DNA from 2 places in the Bradyrhizobium sp. WYCCWR 13022 genome. Region 2 is predicted to be linked to the other one. Evidence: riboswitches for the same ligand, from Rfam matches in the RefSeq annotation. Region 2 holds a riboswitch; the other holds the start of a gene.
The links. A riboswitch is a leader RNA that binds a small molecule or an ion and turns the genes downstream of it on or off. The one in region 2 is predicted to bind glycine.
Positions count from the first base shown of each region.

Region 1 (3,819 bases), 130 kb from region 2:
CGGGCATCCTGATCGCCGGGCACATGGATACCGTCCACCCGACCGGCACTATCGAGAAGCTGAAATGGCGCCGTGAGGGCAACAAATGCTACGGCCCCGGCGTCTACGACATGAAGGGCGGCAACTATCTCTCGCTGGAAGCGATCCGGCAGCTTGCGCGCGCCTCCTTCACCACGCCGCTGCCGATTACCATCCTGTTCACGCCCGACGAGGAAGTCGGCACGCCCTCGACACGCGACATCATCGAAGCAGAAGCTGCCCGCAACAAATATGTGCTGGTGCCCGAGCCCGGCCGTGCCGACAACGGCGTCACCACCGGACGTTACGCCATCGCGCGCTTCAATCTTGAAGCGACGGGACGACCGAGTCACGCCGGCGCGACGTTGTCGGCGGGACGCTCGGCGATCCGCGAGATGGCGCGGCAAATTCTCGCGATCGACGCGATGACGACGGAGGATTGCACCTTCTCGGTCGGCGTCGTGCATGGCGGGCAGTGGGTCAACTGTGTCGCGACGACCGCGACCGGCGAAGCGCTCTCGATGGCCAAGCGCCAGGCCGATCTCGACCGCGGCGTCGAACGCATGCTGGCACTCTCGGGCACCACCAACGACGTCATCTTCAAGGTGACGCGCGGCGTGACGCGGCCGGTTTGGGAGCCGGATGCCGGCACCATGGCGCTGTATGAAAAGGCACGCGGCATCGCCAAATCTCTCGGCGCGGAATTACCGCATGCAAGCTCGGGCGGCGGCTCCGACGGCAACTTCACCGGCGCGATGGGCATCCCGACGCTCGACGGCCTCGGCGTGCGCGGCGGCAATGGCCACACGCTCGAGGAATTCATCGAGGTCGACAGCCTGGTCGAGCGCGGTCGCCTGATGGCGGGGCTGCTGGCGACGCTTGAGTAGCAAGTCGGTCATGCCGGGATGGTCCGTCTCGAGATTCCGGGTTGCGCCGCGCGCCCCCGGAATGACTCGATCCATCAACCTCGCACTGCACAATGCGTTTGCAGTCGCGGATGAAATTTAGCCTTGTCTAAAAATGAGGCGCATCGTACTGCTCGATGGTCCACGCGACGATGCGGGAGAGATCGCAACGAAGGCATCAGCTTTCGTTGCGGCGCCGACGGAGCAACCGCCCCGGAAACTCTCAGGCAAAAGGACTGTATCGTCAGGACGATCTGGAGAGAGGCGGCACGATTTGACTATCGTGGCGTCCACCGAAGGGGATAGTCCGAGGTCGACCTTCCGAGGTCCGCATCGGATCAAGCTCTCAGGTAACCGTGACAGATGGGGCGCCGCCAACGGCTTTCGGGCCGGCGGTCAGCCATCTCTAACTCACGGGAGCCCCTAACTCATCATGACTCATATCGCCATCATCGGCGCCGGCATCACCGGCGTAACGACCGCCTATGCCCTGCTCGAACGCGGCTTTGAGGTGACGGTGCTCGACAAGCACCGTTATGCCGCGATGGAGACCTCGTTCGCGAACGGCGGACAGCTCTCTGCCAGCAATGCCGAAGTGTGGAACAGCACCGCGACGATCCTCAAGGGCCTGCGCTGGATGTTCCGGCGCGATGCGCCGCTGCTGATGAACCCGCGGCCGAACTGGCACAAATATTCGTGGATGAGCGAGTTCGTCGCCGCAATCGGCAACTACCGTGCGAACACGATTCTGACCACGCGGCTCGCCATCGAAGCCCGCAAGCACCTGTTCGAGATCGCGACGCGCGAAGGCATCGACTTCGATCTCGAGCGCCGCGGCATCCTCCACATCTATCACGACAAGAAGGACTTTGAATCCGGCCTGCAAGTCAACGCGCTGCTGCAGGAGGGCGGCCTCGATCGCCGCCCTGTGACAACGGAAGAAATTCGCACGATCGAGCCGACCCTGCGCAAGGAGTATTACGGCGGTTTCTACACGCCGTCGGACGCGACCGGCGATATCCACAAATTCACGCGCGGCCTTGCGGAGGCTTGCAAGCGTCGCGGCGCGACCTTCATCCACGAAGCCAACATCGATTCCATCGCGCAAGCCGGCGGCGGCTTTGTCATCGGTTGGGCTGATCTCTCGGCAAGCGACGCTGCCGCTTCTGCGCGCGGCATGCTGAAGGCGGACGGCGTCGTGGTCTGTGCCGGCGTTGCCAGCCGTCACTTTGCGGCGATGCTCGACGAGCGCGTCAACGTCTATCCGGTGAAGGGCTATTCGATCACGGTGCAGCTCGACTCCGCCGAAAGCCGCGACGCGACGCCGACGGTCAGCCTGCTCGACGAAGCCGCCAAGATCGTCACCAGCCGGCTCGGCGCCGATCGCTTTCGTGTCGCCGGCACCGCCGAGTTCAACGACTTCAACCGCGACATCCGCGCCGATCGCGTGCAGCCGCTGATCGACTGGGTGCGCAGCAATTTCCCCGATGTCGAGACCTCGCGCGTCGTGCCCTGGGCTGGCTTGCGACCGATGATGCCGAACATGATGCCAGTGGTGCGTGCAGGCCGGATGCCGGGCGTGTTCTTCAACACCGGCCACGGCCATCTCGGCTGGACCCTGTCGGCCGCAACCGCGCAGATGATTGCGGGAACCATCGACGGCTGGCGCGGGCTCAACGCACCGCGATCGGCCCCCTCACTTGCGGTTGAGCAAGAGCTGCGTCGTGCATCCTGAGTGGTCGCAAATCACTGCGGGGCGGCCCTTGCGACCGCCCTGCCCTTGGCACACAATTTGCCCCGAGAGAACGGCTCTCCGGCCGTCTCTTCCAGCCCGAGTGACAGGCGCGCATGATAGACACGACCGAATCCACGGGCGCCTCTCGGCCCCCTCAATTCCGCAGCCGGAGATAGGTGCATGCTAGGTTATCTCATTCGCCGCGTTCTGGCCGCGGTGCCCGTGATGGGCGTCGTCGCGCTGTTCGTGTTCCTGCTGCTGCGGCTGACACCTGGCGATCCCGCCGCGATCCTCGCCGGCGACAACGCGACGCCGGAGCGTCTGGAGCGCATCCGCACCTCGCTCGGCCTCAACGAGCCGTTGATCGTGCAGTTCATCACCTGGGTGAACAAGCTGCTGCACGGCGACCTCGGGACCTCGCTGATCTCCAATCTCCCGGTCATGAAGATGATCGGCCAGCGCGTCGAGCCGTCGATCTCGATCGCGCTGTCGACCATCATCCTCGCCGTCATCGTCGCCGTGCCGCTCGGCGTCATCGCGGCCTGGAAGCATGGCACCTGGATCGACCGCTTCGTGATGGGACTCTCCGTGCTCGGCTTCTCCGTGCCGGTGTTCGTGGTCGGCTACGTCCTGATCCAGGTCTTCGCCATCGACCTGCGCTGGGTGCCGGTGCAGGGCTTCAAGAGCATCTCGGCCGGCTTCGGCCCCTTCTTCGAGCGCATCATCCTGCCGACCTGCGCGCTCTCCTTCATCTACATCGCGCTGATCGCGCGCATGACCCGCGCGGCGATGCTCGACGTGCTCGGCGAAGACTACGTGCGGACCGCGCGCGCCAAGGGCATCAACGAGGTCGCGGTGATGATGCGGCACGCGCTGCGCAACGCCGCCGTGCCCGTGATCACCGTGATCGGCACCGGCTTTGCGCTGCTGATCTCCGGCGTCGTCGTCACCGAGAGCGTGTTCAACATCCCCGGCATCGGCCGCCTCACCGTGGACGCGGTGCTGGCGCGCGACTATCCGGTGATCCAGGCGATGATCCTGCTGACCTCGCTGATCTACGTCGTCGTCAATCTCCTGATCGACGTCGCCTACACGCTGCTCGATCCGCGAATCCGGTACTGAGGCAAGGACACGAACAACAATGACCGTCGACAGCCTTCC
Region 1 covers NZ_JAUIZJ010000001.1:22,877-26,695, forward strand. The annotation lists gene QY049_RS00125 (M20/M25/M40 family metallo-hydrolase) at 1-905, shown strand, start outside; glycine riboswitch at 1,069-1,172, shown strand; glycine riboswitch at 1,176-1,288, shown strand; gene QY049_RS00130 (D-amino acid dehydrogenase) at 1,357-2,658, shown strand; gene QY049_RS00135 (ABC transporter permease) at 2,839-3,780, shown strand; gene QY049_RS00140 (ABC transporter permease) at 3,800-3,819, shown strand, end outside.
Region 1: another riboswitch for glycine. It lies ahead of QY049_RS00130 (D-amino acid dehydrogenase); the one in region 2 lies ahead of gcvT (glycine cleavage system aminomethyltransferase GcvT).

Region 2 (3,819 bases):
CGGATCGACGAGCGCCTGGAATGATCGACCTCGAGCTGCAGCGCGGTTCCGACCTTCAGCTCGCCGCTCTCGACGGTGCCGACATGCACGAAGAAATCGCCGAGCTTCTTCTGCGTGTCGGTGACGCGGAACCTGATGCCGCCCTCGCCCGTCAACACGCCGGTGTCACCGACCTGGCCGCCTGATTCCGCATAGAACGGCGTCTGGTTCAGCAGAAGCGCGCCGGTGTCGCCGGCCTTGAGGCCGGCCACTTCCGCACCATCCTTCACCAGCGCCGAGACCACGCCTTCGGCGCTCTCGGTCTCGTAGCCCAGAAATTCGGTGGCCCCGAGCTTCTCGCGCAGCGGGAACCAGATCGCCTCGGAAGCCGCCTCGCCCGAGCCCTTCCAGGACTCGCGCGCCTTGGCCTTCTGCCGCTCCATCGCGTCGGTGAACGCAGCCTGGTCGACACCGATGCCGCGCGACTTCAGCGCGTCCTGCGTCAGGTCCAGCGGAAAACCATACGTGTCGTACAGCGTGAAGGCGACGTCGCCGTCGAACATGTCGCCCTTCTTCAAGGAAGCGCTCTTCTCATCCAGGATCGCCAAGCCGCGCGACAGAGTCTTGCGGAAGCGGGTCTCTTCCAGCCGCAGCGTTTCCTCGATCAAATTCTCCGCGCGCATCAAGTCGGGATAGGCCTGGCCCATCTCGCGGACCAGCGCCCAGACCAGCCGGTGCATCAGCGGCTCCTTGGCGCCCAGCAGCTGCGCATGGCGCATCGCGCGGCGCATGATCCGGCGCAGCACATAGCCGCGGCCCTCGTTCGAGGGCAGCACGCCGTCCGCAACGAGGAAGGCGGAGGAGCGCAGATGATCGGCGATGACGCGGAAAGAGGCCACAGTCTGCTCGTTCGGCCCGCTGCCGAGCGCGGACGACGTCGCGTCGATCAGATGACGGAACAGGTCGGTCTCGAACACGCTGTCGACGCCCTGCATGATGCAGGCCATGCGCTCGAGGCCCATGCCGGTGTCGATCGAGGGACGCGGCAGGTCGACGCGTTCCTCCTTCGTCACCTGCTCATATTGCATGAACACGAGATTCCAGAATTCGAGGAAGCGGTCGCCGTCCTCTTCCGGCGAGCCGGGAGGGCCGCCCCAGATATGGTCGCCGCGGTCGATGAAGATCTCCGAGCACGGGCCGCACGGGCCGGTGTCACCCATCGCCCAGAAATTGTCCGACGTCGGGATGCGGATGATGCGGTCGTCGGTGAAGCCGGCGATCTTCTTCCAGAGCCCGTGCGCCTCGTCGTCGGTATGGTAGACGGTGACGAGCAGCTTGTCCTTCTTCAGCCCGAAATCCTTGGTGATGAGCTTCCAGGCCAGCTCGATCGCGCGCTCCTTGAAATAGTCGCCGAACGAGAAGTTGCCGAGCATCTCGAAGAAGGTGAGATGGCGCGCGGTGTAGCCGACATTGTCGAGGTCGTTGTGCTTGCCGCCGGCACGCACGCATTTCTGCGACGTGGTGGCGCGCTGGTAGGGCCGCTTCTCGACGCCGGTGAAGACGTTCTTGAACTGCACCATGCCGGCATTGGTGAACATCAACGTCGGATCGTTGCGCGGCACCAATGGCGAGGACGACACGATCTCGTGGCCGTTCTCGGCAAAGAAGTTCAAAAAGGTCGACCTGATCTCGTTGACGCCGCTCATGTTCATCCAATCGGGTGTGCTTGGACCCGCTCATCCGCCATCCAAACCGGTGATTTGGGCTGATATCTGCGGGCCAAAGCGCTTTTAGACAAGGCCAGCTTCGCTGTCCAGAAACTGTGCAAGCAGATCAGAGGGTTGCCGCATCAGCGTAATCCCGTCGCAATCCCTTTGGAAAGCCGCAATCCGCGCGTTGACAGGCTTGGCCGGGCTGTGGTCTGTACCCATCTGTATCGTACGGCCACGACGGGAGAGACCGGCTTCATTGCCGGCGCCGAAGGAGCAACCGCCCCGGAAACTCTCAGGCAAAAGGACCGCGTGGCTTTGACGACATCTGGAAAGAGGCGCCGACGGGCAAAGACCTTTTGAGAAGGGTTGGCCCGGACCAGCGTCCGCCGACGGGATAATACTCTCAGGCACAGCGACAGATGGGGCTTCGACTGGTTGCCTCCGGGGAATCGTCCCTGGGGAACCGCCGAGGGCCCCGTGATGCTTGCGCGCGACGACGAAGACTCCCTGAAACGTACCCCCCTTCACGACCTTCATTTGTCGCTCGGCGGCAAGATGGTGCCGTTCGCCGGCTATGACATGCCCGTGCAGTACCCCGCCGGGGTCCTCAAAGAGCACCTCCAAACCCGCAGCTCGGCCGGCCTGTTCGACGTCTCCCATATGGGCCAGATCGCGCTCCGGCCGAAATCCGGCAAGGTCGAGGACGCCGCCCGCGCACTGGAGCGACTGGTCCCGCAGGACATCGTGGCGATCGCGCCGGGACGGCAGCGCTACGCCCAGTTCACCAACGCCGATGGCGGCATTCTCGACGATCTCATGGTCGCCAATTTCGGCGATCATCTGTTCCTGGTGGTCAACGCCGCCTGCAAGGCCGCGGACGAGGCGCATCTGCGCGCCAATCTCTCCGATGCCTGCATCATCGATTCGCTCGCGGACCGCGCGCTGATCGCGTTGCAGGGCCCGAAGGCGGAAGCCGCGCTGGCGAAATTGTGTGCAGAGGCACCGTCCATGAAGTTCATGGATGCCGGCCCGCGCAATGTTGCCGGCCTCGCCTGTTTCGTCTCGCGCTCGGGCTACACCGGCGAGGATGGATTCGAGATTTCGGTGCCAGCCAGCGACGCCGAGCGTCTCGCCAAGACGCTGCTGGAAAACCCCGATGTGATGCCGATCGGCCTTGGGGCCCGTGACAGCCTGCGACTGGAAGCCGGGCTCTGCCTCTACGGCCACGACATCGACGCTGAGACCACGCCGGTCGAGGCTGCGCTGGAATGGTCGGTGCAGAAGAGCCGCCGCACCGGTGGCGCCCGCGCCGGCGGCTTTCCCGGCGCCGAAAAAATCCTTGCCCATTTCGACAACGGCGCGTCCCGCCGCCGCGTCGGCCTGCTCGCCCAGGGCCGCGCCCCGGTGCGCGAGGGCGCGGTGCTGTTTGCAGATGGCGCAGGCGGCGAGCCGATCGGAAAGGTCACCTCCGGCGGCTTCGGCCCGAGCCTGAACGCGCCTGTGGCGATGGGCTACGTGCCGACGAGCCTGAGCGCACTCGACACAAAACTCTTTGCGGAGGTGCGCGGCCAACGTCTGCCGCTCGCCGTCGCCGCCATGCCCTTCGTGAAAAACACCTACAAACGCTGAGGATCGACAATGACCACGACGCTGTACACTTCCGACCACGAATGGCTGGCGATCGACGGCGAAGTCGCCACCGTCGGGATCACCGATTACGCGCAGTCGCAGCTCGGCGACGTCGTGTTCGTCGAGCTGCCCAAGGTCGGCCGCACCCTGAAGAAGGCCGAAGCTGCCGCCGTCGTGGAATCGGTCAAGGCCGCCTCCGACGTCTACGCACCGATCTCGGGCGAAGTGCTCGAGACCAACGATGCGCTCGCCGCCGAGCCCGCGCTGGTGAACTCGGACGCGCAAGCCGCGGCCTGGTTCTTCAAGATCAGGATTGCCGACAAGAGCGAGCTTGGCGGCCTGATGGATGAAGCCGCCTACAAGGCGCACACGGCATGAAGATATGAGCCGCACCGTCTCAACATACTCACTGTCATCGCCCGCGAAGGCGGGCGATCCAGTACGCCGCGGCCCATCGGCCCTAGCCGAAGCGGCTGCGTGTACTGGATGCCCCGCCTTC
Region 2 covers NZ_JAUIZJ010000001.1:152,873-156,691, forward strand. The annotation lists gene alaS (alanine--tRNA ligase) at 1-1,685, opposite strand, end outside; glycine riboswitch at 1,920-2,008, shown strand; gene gcvT (glycine cleavage system aminomethyltransferase GcvT) at 2,172-3,320, shown strand; gene gcvH (glycine cleavage system protein GcvH) at 3,330-3,698, shown strand.